Regions from separate parts of the Brevibacillus sp. FSL K6-2834 genome, predicted to be linked through region 1. Evidence: riboswitches for the same ligand, from Rfam matches in the RefSeq annotation. Region 1 holds a riboswitch; each other region holds the start of a gene.
What was found. A riboswitch is a leader RNA that binds a small molecule or an ion and turns the genes downstream of it on or off. The one in region 1 is predicted to bind lysine.

Region 2: it holds a riboswitch for lysine, as region 1 does, so the genes downstream of both, dapD (2,3,4,5-tetrahydropyridine-2,6-dicarboxylate N-acetyltransferase) here and NST96_RS06630 (amino acid permease) in region 1, are expected to answer to the same signal.
Region 3: it holds a riboswitch for lysine, as region 1 does, so the genes downstream of both, NST96_RS26845 (transporter substrate-binding domain-containing protein) here and NST96_RS06630 (amino acid permease) in region 1, are expected to answer to the same signal.
Region 4: it holds a riboswitch for lysine, as region 1 does, so the genes downstream of both, NST96_RS08855 (aspartate kinase) here and NST96_RS06630 (amino acid permease) in region 1, are expected to answer to the same signal.

Annotation. Positions count from the first base shown of each region.
Region 1 is NZ_CP151945.1:1,305,860-1,308,975, reverse strand. Features, by position in the region: gene NST96_RS06635 (cadherin-like beta sandwich domain-containing protein) at 1-413, opposite strand, end outside; lysine riboswitch at 792-980, shown strand; gene NST96_RS06630 (amino acid permease) at 1,096-2,538, shown strand; gene NST96_RS06625 (aminotransferase) at 2,632-3,116, opposite strand, start outside.
Region 2 is NZ_CP151945.1:3,660,738-3,663,853, reverse strand. Features, by position in the region: gene NST96_RS18150 (EcsC family protein) at 1-57, shown strand, start outside; gene NST96_RS18145 (GNAT family protein) at 183-731, opposite strand; lysine riboswitch at 927-1,111, shown strand; gene dapD (2,3,4,5-tetrahydropyridine-2,6-dicarboxylate N-acetyltransferase) at 1,202-1,912, shown strand; gene NST96_RS18135 (acetylornithine transaminase) at 1,927-3,116, shown strand, end outside.
Region 3 is NZ_CP151945.1:5,579,509-5,582,624, reverse strand. Features, by position in the region: gene NST96_RS26855 (DUF418 domain-containing protein) at 1-522, opposite strand, end outside; gene NST96_RS26850 (hypothetical protein) at 994-1,272, shown strand; lysine riboswitch at 1,413-1,598, shown strand; gene NST96_RS26845 (transporter substrate-binding domain-containing protein) at 1,712-2,548, shown strand; gene NST96_RS26840 (amino acid ABC transporter permease) at 2,634-3,116, shown strand, end outside.
Region 4 is NZ_CP151945.1:1,791,957-1,795,072, reverse strand. Features, by position in the region: gene NST96_RS08860 (DUF2507 domain-containing protein) at 42-488, shown strand; gene NST96_RS08855 (aspartate kinase) at 670-1,911, opposite strand; lysine riboswitch at 2,135-2,322, opposite strand; gene uvrC (excinuclease ABC subunit UvrC) at 2,417-3,116, opposite strand, start outside.

The DNA of each region.
Region 1 (3,116 bases):
TTTCGGGTATAGCCGTCCGCCACATGATCATTGGCATCATTTTTGGGGTTCCGCAAATCCGGATATTGAAAGGAGCTGATCACCATCAGCTGGTCCGTTCCTGCCGGATCGGTCGGCTGGTGAGTTACTTTCGGATATGGGGCCCCTGTGCTTTTTCCCGAAAATGGATCGTAGCCGTTCGGCCAGCCTCCGCCCAGATTGTCGATATCCCCGACCCGGACCATCAGATCGGCCTCTGTCGTATCGTACTTTACGGCATACGGCTTGGACCAATCCCCGTTTAACGGATCGTTCGTGCGATTTACCGCCGACGCAGCCATAGCAGGACTGCTTGTCCATTCCAGCGAAAAACCGGTAAAGCAGATCAGAAATGCGAGGCACATCAAAAACAGTCGATGCAGACTCCGCTTCATGAAAACGGCTCACCTCTTTCCTTTATTTGCGTTCGAGCTATGCAGTGTCTTTGAAGGGAAGACATCTAACATTCCTAATTATGGTACTATTTTACCATGAATAAAGACTCAGATGACTAGATGGTTTTTGTAGCATCTGTTACACATTTTTTTGCAGCCTGCGATCCCATTAGCTGTCATATCCACACCATAATCTTCATACTGTCAGAGCATGGCCCTCTTTTCCTTCGTACCCTTCTCCAGCTTCGATAAACCAAAAATAATAGACCGTCGCGATGTCCCGGACCTCACTGCCACAAAATCACACTTGATTTTAAAGGAAAAACCCATATACTTGAACCATAACATAATCTCATAGCAATTATCCTCATCAGACACGATGAGGATAGAGGTCGCGGCTTTTATATTATTCTGTACGAGATCCAGAGAAGATTGATGACTCCAGAAGAAGGAAAAGCTGCCGAAGTCTGCCGTGTATTCTCTGTACACACAGGCTGGGGCTGTACCCGACAAGGGACAGAACTGTCACGTTTGCCAGCCGAGCAAGCGTGGTGTGCTATCTTCCGTGAAGGCTTGGTGGGGATTGGATCATACCGCCCTTTTGCCGTTTTTGGCTTGTGGTGGTATTTTTATTTCCGGCCTTCCTTCCCGCAAATCAAGAGAAAGGTCGTGTTTTTATTTTATGTCTTCCAATCAATTGCAACGCGGATTGAAAGCCCGTCACTTGACGATGATCGCCATCGGCGGATCGATCGGTACCGGACTTTTCCTGGCGAGCGGCGGCTCCATTCACTCTGCCGGTCCGGGCGGTGCTTTGGTTGCCTATATAGCGATCAGCCTGATGGTCTTTTTCCTGATGACGAGCCTCGGTGAGATGGCGGCGTTCATGCCGGTATCCGGCTCCTTCAGCACTTATGCGTCCAAATTTGTCGATCCGTCCCTCGGCTTCGCGCTCGGATGGAATTACTGGTACAACTGGGCGATCACGATTGCCGTCGAGCTTTCAGCCGGTGCGCTCATCATGAAATACTGGTTCCCGGACACGCCGTCCATTCTCTGGAGCGCGCTTTTCCTCGTCCTTATGTTTGGCTTAAATATGTTATCAGTAAAAGGATACGGCGAATCCGAATATTGGTTTTCCTTGATCAAAGTAAGTACGGTCATCATCTTTATCATCGTCGGCGTATTGATGATTTTTGGCATTATGGGCGGCGAAGCAGTCGGCTTCCACAACTTTACCAAGGGAGATGCGCCGTTCAGCGGCGGCTTTATGGCGATGCTCGGCGTCTTCATGATCGCCGGCTTTTCCTTCCAGGGAACCGAGCTGGTCGGGATTGCCGCAGGCGAGAGCGAGGACCCGGCCCGCAACATTCCGAAAGCCATCAAGCAAATCTTTTGGCGCATCCTGCTGTTCTATATTTTTGCGATCTTCGTCATCGGGATGCTGATCCCGTACGACAATCCGAATCTCATAAACAGCGACATTACGGACATTGCAGTCAGCCCGTTCACGCTGGTGTTTGAAAAAGCGGGGTTTGCCTTTGCCGCTTCTGTCATGAACGCCGTCATTTTGACATCCGTCCTCTCGGCGGGCAACTCCGGGATGTACGCGTCTACGCGGATGCTGTATGTTCTCGCCAAAGAAGGAAGAGCTCCCAAGCTTTTTGCCAAAGTGAACAGCCGCGGCGTGCCGACCAACGCCCTCCTGCTGACAACGCTTATCGGGATGTTTGCCTTTCTGTCCTCGCTGTTCGGGGATGGCACCGTCTACGTCTGGCTCTTGAATGCTTCCGGGATGTCCGGCTTTATCGCCTGGCTCGGGATTGCGGTGAGCCACTACCGCTTCCGCAAGGCGTATCTGGCACAAGGCTACGATCTGAAGCAGCTGCCTTACCGGGCGAAATGGTTCCCGTTTGGACCGATCCTCGCCTTCATCATCTGCCTCATCGTCGTGCTTGGCCAAAACTACACCGCCTTTACCGGCGAGACGATCGACTGGGGCGGCGCACTTGTATCGTACATCGGCCTGCCGCTCTTCATCCTCGTCTGGCTGGGCTACAAATACACGAAAAAAACCAAGGTCGTTCCGCTGCACAAAGTGGATTTGACCAACGAGCAATCATAAGCGGCGGCTCTCCTGCTCTCCTGCAATGATGTGCTCACCATCCAACAGGCAAGGCCGGGATCAGCTCCCGGCCTTTTTCCATGCACGCCAATCTTATTTGGCAGAAACCTTTTGGACAAAACGTCCCATCCGCTCCAGCGCCTTTTGCAGCTGTTCCAGCGAAGTCGCATAGGAGCAGCGAATATGGCCCTTGCCGCAGTCGCCAAACACATCACCCGGCACCACTGCCACCTTTTCCTCCATCAGCAGGCGTTCGGCAAATTCGGCTGCCTCCAGGCCCGTAGAGCGAATGGAAGGAAACGCGTAGAAGGCTCCCTCCGGCTCATGGCAGGCCAGGCCGATGTCCTGAAACCCTTGAACGACGAAATTGCGGCGCTGACGGTAGCTCTCCACCATCCGCTCCATGTCTGCCTGTCCGTGACGCAGCGCTTCCAAGGCAGCCATTTGAGCCATTACCGGCGCGCACAGCATCGTGTACTGATGGATTTTCAGCATCCCCGCAAGCAGGTCGGGAGAAGCGCAGACATAGCCGAGCCGCCATCCCGTCATCGCAAATGCCTTGGAAAAGCCGGAAATCA
Region 2 (3,116 bases), 2.4 Mb from region 1:
GGCATGATGCTGTATCGCAAGAGAAGGATTCTCGAGCGGCTTGGCACGGAGGCGTAGCTGTAGTGTGAACAAAAGCCCAAATGGCCGAATCGGCCGAACAAATTGCCCAGCCAAACGCCGAACCGAATTATTGAACCGATTTTCTGAATTGCAACCGTCCAGATTAAGTGATGCTGCCGCTCCTACGTCGTCTCCAGCTCCTCGGCGGTAATGGCAAAGATCAGGTGATCCTCCCATTTACCGTTGATTTGCAAATAGCGAAGCGACAGTCCTTCTTCGCGAAATCGGTTTTTCGCAAGAACCTTGATCGAGCCTGTATTGCGCGGCATGACCGCAGCTTGAACCCGGTGAAGCTTTGCTTCGGTAAACGCAAATCGGATGACTTCTCCTACTGCTCTGGTCATTATTCCTTTGCCGTTATGAGATTGATCGAGGAAATAGCCGAGTGTAGCGTTTTGCCAGGCTCCGCGCACGATATTGGAGAGGTTGACGCGGCCGACGAGGGTTTGATCAGGGCCGACGAAAATGCCGAACGAATAGCCTGTCCCTTCGCGAAAGCTTCGCTCTGCCTCCTCCAACTGCTGGTACTGCGCTTCAATTGTGTAAAAAGAAGCGGGGCGGATGGGTTCAAAAGGCTGCAGAAATTGGTGGTTTTGTTGCCGCAAAGAGGCCAGGGCAGGGGCATCGCTTGCAGACAAGGGACGAACAAGAAACGCAGAAGGTGCAAACATCTTCAGGTTCAGCCTCCTATTCACATATAGGGTGGATGGAAAGTTTAGCATGAATCAGGACTGTTGAAAAGAGGGAAAAGGGAGTCGCTGACAATGCCGTCCAGCAGGAGCGGCCCACTCTCGATTCAACAGTTGCCACCGGGTACGGAATTTGGTACAGTACAGGGTAAGTAAAGCTGAACAATTGCATATTGCCTTCTAAATAGAGGCGCGCTGCGGATGAGTACTTCTTTTCATCAGGAATGGGGAAAGGGAAGAGGAGAAAAGGCCAAAGCGCCGAAGTTCTGGCCGCATCCCCATTGGCGGCAGGGCTGGGGTGCTCGTGAATAATGATCATCCTGTCATAGGAGAAGTTTCTCTTATGGAGCGCTATTTACGTTTGCTTGTCCGGTATCAAAAAGCAATGAGTATAGCGTTTGCACTCATTGCTTTTTCTACATTCATTTCAAGAAAAGTGGAGGAGAAGTACTGTGAACATGATGGATGCCAATGAAATTATCTCGTTTATTCAAAAAAGCGAAAAGAAAACGCCTGTAAAGGTATACCTCAAAGGGGATTTGGACGGCATCGACTTCGGTCCCAGCGCAAAAGCCTTTTTGAACGGCGGCACGGGAGTCGTTTTCGGGGAGTGGAAGGAAATCCAGCCTGTTCTGGAGCAGCATGCGGATAAAATCGCGGATTATGTAGTGGAGAGCGACCGCCGCAACTCTGCGATTCCGCTTTTGGATACAAAAAACATTCAGGCACGCATTGAGCCAGGCGCAATCATTCGCGACCAGGTGAGCATCGGCAACAACGCCGTCATCATGATGGGAGCTTCCATCAACATCGGAGCCGTCATCGGAGAAGGCACCATGATCGACATGAACGTCGTCGTCGGCGGACGCGGAACGATCGGGAAAAATTGCCACATCGGCGCAGGTGCTGTCATTGCCGGCGTGATCGAACCGCCATCTGCGTCTCCGGTCGTTATCGAAGACGATGTCGTGGTAGGAGCAAATGCGGTCATTTTGGAAGGGGTTCGCGTCGGAAAAGGCTCCGTTGTAGCCGCAGGAGCTGTCGTTATCGAGGACGTTCCGCCGAATGTGGTAGTAGCTGGTACGCCCGCACGCATTATCAAGCAAATCGACGAAAAGACACGCTCCAAGACGGAGATCAAGCAGGAGCTGAGACAGCTGTAAGGGAGAGGGTAGGCATGGACTGGCGTTCGCTTGATCAACAATACATCGTCTCTACGTACAAAAGACTGCCGATCGCTATCGCCAAGGGCGAGGGAAATTACCTCTACGACACGAATGGCAAGGGATATCTCGATTTGTTTACCGGACTTGCCGTAAACGTGCTCGGCCACTCTCACCCGCGGATTATTCAGGCCCTGCGGGAGCAAGGGGAGCAATTTTTGCACATCTCCAATATTTTCCTCAATCCCCCTGCGATCAAGCTGGCGCAGAGGCTGATCGAGCATACCATCCCGGGGAAAGTCTTCTTTACCAATTCCGGAGCAGAAGCGACCGAGGCGGCTATCAAGCTGATTCACAAATGGACGGCTGCCGAAGGTACGGGACGCTCAGGCATCGTGGTTCTGTCCAACAGCTTTCACGGCCGGACATTGGGAGCTCTTCGCCTGACCAGACAGCCTCACGTCTATCAGGATTTTCCTCAGCCCGATTTTCCGGTCTATGAGCTGAAGGCAGGAGACATTGATCAGCTTCGCGCTGTCTGTGAGGAACGCCGTCCTGCTGCCGTTTTGATGGAGCCGGTGCTGGGCTCGGGCGGTGTCGTCCCTCTGGCTGAAAGCTATTTGCAGGAAGTGGCGGCGATCTGCCAGGCGACAGGCACTTTGTTTGCAATGGATGAGATTCAGACAGGAATGGGACGGACAGGCAAATTATTCGCTTTTCAACACGCTGCTGTGACACCGGACCTCATTCTTTTTGCCAAAGGAGTAGGGGGCGGGCTTCCGCTCGGGGGTGTCATCGCAGGCGAAAAACTGCAAGACTTGTTCAAGCCGGGTGATCACGGCACCACGTTTGCGCCGTCACCGCTCTCTGCCGCCTTGGGGAATGCAGTTCTGGACGAACTGTTGGACGCAGCGTTCCAAAGTCAATTGCAGGATGTGACGCAATACCTGTGGGATCGTTTGGAAGATCTGCGGGCAGCCTTTCCTGAGCAGCTGCAATCGCTTCGCGGAAAGGGAATGATGGTGGGAATCCCGCTCTCGGTTTCACCGGAGGAAGTAAGCCGGCTTCAGCAAAATTTGCTGGAGGAGGGGATTTTGGTCGATGTTACGCAAAAAACCATTGTCCGTTTGCTCCCGCCGCTTACGCTGACCCGCGGAGATGTCGATCGTTTTATGGAAGCCTTCACCCGCGAAATGAGCCAGTT
Region 3 (3,116 bases), 1.4 Mb from region 1:
AGAACCGCGCAGTGTCATATTGGCATCAATCAGACTAATCACCAGGATCCCCAGGATGGCAGTTGCATGCAGGCTTCCAAGCACTTTCATCGTTATGGATATCAAGCGGTCGCCGCCTTTGACGATGTAGGCGACGATCATTGCAGTTATGCCATAGCTCATTAAGATGTCATACTCCATGACCAGGGTAAAATGCAGCAAGCCTTCCAGGAATAATAGCGAGGATACCCAAATATAGATTCCAGGCCAAGCGTTCCCTTTGCGAATGGCTTGCTGATATTTTAGCTCAAGTCCTACTCCAAACATGATTGTCAACAATCCCAGCAGCTTCCCGTTGACGAGAAATAACACGATCATCCTGATGAGATCGTCTTTTGCCCACCACCCAGAATAATCATATGTCGTAAGGTAGGTAAGATCCCCCAAATGGGCGAAAATCCATATGTTTGTCCCTAACGTCCCGAGGATTGCAAAGCCTCGCAGAATATCAAGAAGACGGATTCTTTCTTTGCGTTGTTCCATATCCCTCACCCTTTTGCGTATGAATTTCATGTAGTCTTAGTGTAGCCATGAAAAGAGCGAGGGAACATTCACACCTGTAAAGAGATGTTTATGACTCGTGTCATAAAGTTTGTAACAAGCAATCAAATCAAGCCGTTTGCTGGTCGGCCTCAGCTGGTGGAATTGGCTCAAGGCTGTTTTCCAAGGGACAGGAAGAGGATGGGAGTCCCCGCTATGGTAAGTAACAAATGATAAAATACGGGTGATGCTATGTTTATAAGGAGATTGGTACCGTTCGTCGTCTGTTTCCTGCTGGCTGCTTGTGCGAGCTCTACTGTAAGCATTGATAAAATAAAAAAACTGAGCTTTCAAGTATTCTTACCGGAGTCTCTGCCGGATGGTTATACTGAACAAAAAACGCTCTTGGATCTAAATGAAGGGTCTCTCTTAATCTCGTACGTAAACAGCGATACGTACATTGAACTTCTGCAAATGAAGAAATCAACATACGACTACCATCCGATGATCGAGTGGTACGCAAATAAAGGCAACAGTCAGAAATCCGATGATCGGTTTGAGATAGTCGGCAATTATGTGGTCGATATGGATAATTCGTTAAACAAACAAGGTGTGTGGGAAGCAGTATTTCTGCCGAAACAAGACTTGGACAGTCAGACGAAATACAACGAGCTTCGCTATTATCATCTGCAGTCAAACAGCAACGAAGAAGAGCGGAAAACATTCATGGAGAGCCTCGCCCCCATACATTGATGAGAGGAATAAGTCTTTTTGCGCATACAGGAACGCAAAAAATAGTCTGCCAGCATCATTTGGAGAAAAGACCCAGGTTGACAGAATTAACATAACATTGTAAACTCAAAAACATAATTGAATATGGACCTCACTTAAAACAGTGAGGTAGAGGTTGCGATATTTAACAGTCCTTGGCGGAGTTCGAGAAAGCGTTGATGCCAGGGAGAAGGAAATGTCGCCGAAGCTTGCAATATTTCTCGGTATTGCATTGCTGGGTCTGCAGTTAAGAGCTGCAGGACTGTCTCAATAAATGACCCGATTTATTGAGTTGTGCTATCTCATCTGGGAAAAGAGAGGTATTTGGGCAACTATGTTTGTAGTGCGACCTGAGTCTATCTCAGGTCGCTTTTTGCATTTTTTCAGCCAAAAAACCAGAAGCCAAAGGAGAAAATGAACCATGAAAAAACAGTCATCATTCATAGCTATGTTTCTATCCGCTGTACTTTTGCTCGCAGGATGTGGGACAGGCGGAGGCAGCTCGCAATCTGCCTCAACCGATGAGGGAACATTCAAGGTAGGGATGGAAGCGGGATACGCTCCGTTCAACTGGACCCAAATGGACGATTCCAACGGTGCTGTGAAAATCGACGGCAATGCGGAGTACGCAGGCGGATACGATGTAGAAATTGCGAAAAAGATTGCGGATGGCCTGGGCAAAAAATTGGTCATCGTGAAAACGGAGTGGGATGGCCTTGTTCCTGCATTAACCTCCGGCAAAATCGATGCGATCATTGCAGGGATGTCTCCAACTGCAGAGCGCAAACAAACGATCGATTTCTCGGACAACTACTATAAATCCAATTTGGTCATGGTCGTGAAAAAAGGCGGAAAATACGAGAACGCTACTTCGATCCAGGATTTCAAAGGGGCAAAAGTGACTGCCCAATTGAATACATTCCACTATTCCGTGATCAATCAAATCGAGGGCGTCGTTCAGGAGCCTGCGATGGACAACTTCCCGGCGATGCGCGTAGCGCTTGAATCCGGAATGATTGACGGTTACGTCTCTGAGCGTCCGGAAGCCGTCAGTGCCTCCACGGCCAACCCGAACTTTGCCATGGTCGAGTTTACGGATGGATTTACGACCTCGGAAGATGATACGGCCATCGCTGTCGGCGTGAAAAAAGACAGTGAATGGACGAAAAAAATCAATGAGATTTTATCCGGCATTTCGGAGGAAGAGCGTACCAGGATCATGGATACAGCCATCAAAAATCAACCAGCAGCACAATAATCGCTTGCGAACCGGCTGCATCTCCATGCAGTCGGTTTTATGCGCATAGGGCAGGGGAGCTTCCCTGCATGAACGGAGGAGAACGATGAGCTTCGAGTGGATTGTAAAAATCATTTCCGAAAACTGGCCCATGTTCCTTCGCGGAGCGGGAATGACCCTATTCATCGCTTTGCTCGGAACGATTTTGGGAGCCATCATTGGCCTATTGATCGGGCTTATCCGGACGATCCCCGTTCCGGAGCGGGGAGCCAAAAGGGCGATTTTGAAAGCAGTCAATGCCATTCTAGCTACGTATATCGAATTTTTCCGGGGAACACCGATGATTGTGCAGGCGATGGTCATCTACTACGGTTCCGCCTTGGCATTCGGGGTTGATATGGACCGGATTCTGGCCGCCGTCTTCGTCGTGTCGATTAATACGGGAGCGTACATGGCCGAGATTGTTCGCGGCGGGATTATTTCGATTGACAAGGGACAGTTTGAAGCAGCCCATGCGATTGGGATGAATCACGTTCAAACGATGATGAATGTCGTGCTGCCGCAAGTGATTCGCAATATCCTGCCGGCA
Region 4 (3,116 bases), 490 kb from region 1:
GACAAGCACCGGCCGCCTGTGCTAGAAAAGGAGGCATCCCGGTGAAAGAACAGGAACAACTCGGGGCACTGCTCCCCTCCCGTGTCATTACCGACATCGAACGCATTCACATGCCCTACCTGGGCTATCATCTGCTTCGCGAAAAACTGACAAGCACTCTTTTGGGAGAAAGCGAGCAAGCCATTCTCCACTGGCTGGGAAAAGACATTGGCCGTCAGATTCCGATCCAGTCCGCAGCGGGCCTCGTCATGCCTTTTATCAGGCTGGGCCTCGGCAAGCTGGATGTCCTGGAGGAGGGAGAGCGTCATTATCGATATCGATTGACGCACACGATTTTTTCATACATGCCGCCTGAACGAATTTTGCGCTCTCTGGCCCTGGAATGCGGAATCATTGCCGGAGCCGTCAACAGGTGGCAGGGCAGGGAGCCGGAGGTGCGAATGGAGCTGGCCGAGAAGGGGAGCGTCTTGATCTCTTTGGCTGTTTGAATGCGTGATTCTTCTGGTGCCATCACCTGAACAAAAGTCCCGGATCAGCTTCCCTATATTTATATAGAAGAAACAGGAAAAAGGAATCAAATGCGCCTCGCTGCAATGAACAGCCAGACGGTCATATTTAACCCCCCTCTTCAACGAAAAGGGGGGAGGCGACTCTTGTATGTGGTTGTGCTTACAAACTGTGCACCACGGCTTCTTCGCTTACGTCCAAGCCGTAGGCCGTATGCAAGCTGCGAACTGCCAGTTCCGTAAGTTCTGCGGGAATCACGCAAGAAACCTTGATGTCGGAGGTGGATACCATTTTGATCGTGATGTCCTGCTCGGCCAAGACGCGGAACATCTCGGCGGCAACCCCCGGATTGTTCACCATGCCGGCACCGACGATCGATACCTTGGTCAGGCCCTCTTCATGATCGACTTTTTCAAAGCCAAGCTCTGCCTGATTGGAGGAGAGGGTTTCCAGCGCTTTTGGCAGGTCGCTGGCAGCCACCGTGAACGAGATGTTCGTCACGTCCGCATCATAGGAGCTTTGGATAATGATGTCTACGTTTACCTGGTTGTCAGCCAGCGTATTGAAGAGGCGGGACAGGGTTCCCACTCGCGCAGGCATGCCCACGACCGTCAGTTTTGCCACATCTTCATCATGTGCCACGCCGCTTACTACTCTTCCTGTTTCCATATTGGCAACCTCCTCTACGTACGTACCTTCTTCAGCCGTAAAACTGGATCGGACGACGAGCCGCACTTTGTATGTTTTGGCCGCTTCCACAGAGCGCGGGTGAAGAACACCGGCCCCCAGATTGGCCAGCTCCAGCATTTCGTCATATGAGATACTGTCCAGCTTTTGCGCGGACGGAACGACCCGCGGATCGGCCGTATACACGCCGGCCACATCCGTAAAGATCTCGCATCTGTCGGCATTCAGGCCGGCTGCAAGCGCTACGGCAGAAGTATCGGAACCGCCTCGTCCCAATGTGGTTATTTCTCCTTCGGCACTGACCCCTTGAAACCCTGCCACAATGACGACACGTCCCCGGGCCAGTTCCTTTTGAATCCGCTCGGTTTTGATTTCCGTGATCCGCGCTTTGCTGTGGATCGCTTCTGTTGTGACACCAGCCTGCCAGCCGGTGAGAGAAATGGCGTCATAGCCGCGCTGATGCAGAGCCATGGACAAAAGTGCGATGGAGACCTGTTCACCTGTCGCCAAGAGCATATCCATCTCGCGCTCCGAAGGGTAGGCGGAAATTTGTTTGGCCATATCCACCAGCACATCTGTCGACTTGCCCATCGCGGATACGACAATGACCATATCATGGCCCGCTTTTTTATATTCAATAATCCGGTCTGCTACTCGAAAAATGCGTTCAATGCTACCAACGGAGGTCCCTCCGTATTTCTGCACGATCAACCCCATGCGGCTTCTCTCCCTTTTCCTTGAATAGACCAATGTCTCTATGGATATTCTCTGTCGAAACGAAACGTTGCATGAGTCTTTTCCTTATCAAAAAAGGCAACGACAAGGAAAATACCTGCCGTTGCCTACGTAATAGACAATATCGGTTCCTCCTTCCCTGGACCACGCAAGCCGCTGGCACAAAGCATGACAGTACAGCCCCTGTCATCTACACGCAGCAGACTCGTGAGATAGCTCTCCATCCGGCAATGGGGTATTGCTCAGATGACAGTCCTGTATTTGTTCAACACAGGCCCAGCACGCAAGGAAGCGGGTCTTCCCTCCGTACTTCGGCGAATCCCCCTTTCCGCTACCCGTCAACGATCCCGATCTCAGGGTGGTACTCATGGTTTTCGCGCCTCTACCTCACTCCAATAAAGGGAAGTGAGGTTACATATTCTGTTTGAAAGGGATTATATCACGCAAAAGGCACCGGTTCAAATATTATTTTGAACAATTTCTCAGCTCACATCTTCCTGAGATGGGCGATAATCTCCCGGGCCAGCTTGTCGCCAATCCCGAGCTGCCTGAAATCCTCGACAGTCGCCTCTTTCATCTTTTTCAGCGAACCAAAATGCTGGAACAGAAGCTTGCGCCGTTTTTCGCCGATGCCGGGAATGTCGTCCAACTGGGAAGAGAGCATCGTCTTTGTCCGGGCCTGCCGGTGAAACGTAATCGCAAATCGGTGGACCTCATCCTGCACGCGCTGGAGCAGGTAAAACTCATAGCTGTCCCGCTTCAGCTCGACCGGCTCGGGCGGATTCCCGTAGAGGAGCTGGGCAGTCTTGTGCTTTTCATCCTTGGCCAGACCGCATACCGGGATGTAGAGCCCCAATTCATTTTCCAGCACATCTATCGCAGCGCTGATCTGTCCTTTGCCTCCGTCAATTACGATCAGGTCGGGCAGCGTCTGGTTTTCCTTCAGCAGGCGCGTGTACCGGCGCCGGACTACCTCGCGCATCGAGCCGTAATCATCCGGCCCCTCGACGCTTTTGATCTTGAATTTCCGGTACTCTTTTTTGTCCGGGCGTCCATCTGTAAACACGACCATCGCAGAGACCGGCTCTGTCCCCTGAATGTTGGAGTTGTCAAACGCTTCGATCCGGTGCGGGGTTCCGATCCCGAGAATATGGCCCAGATTGTGCACAGCCTGAATCGTCCGGGCA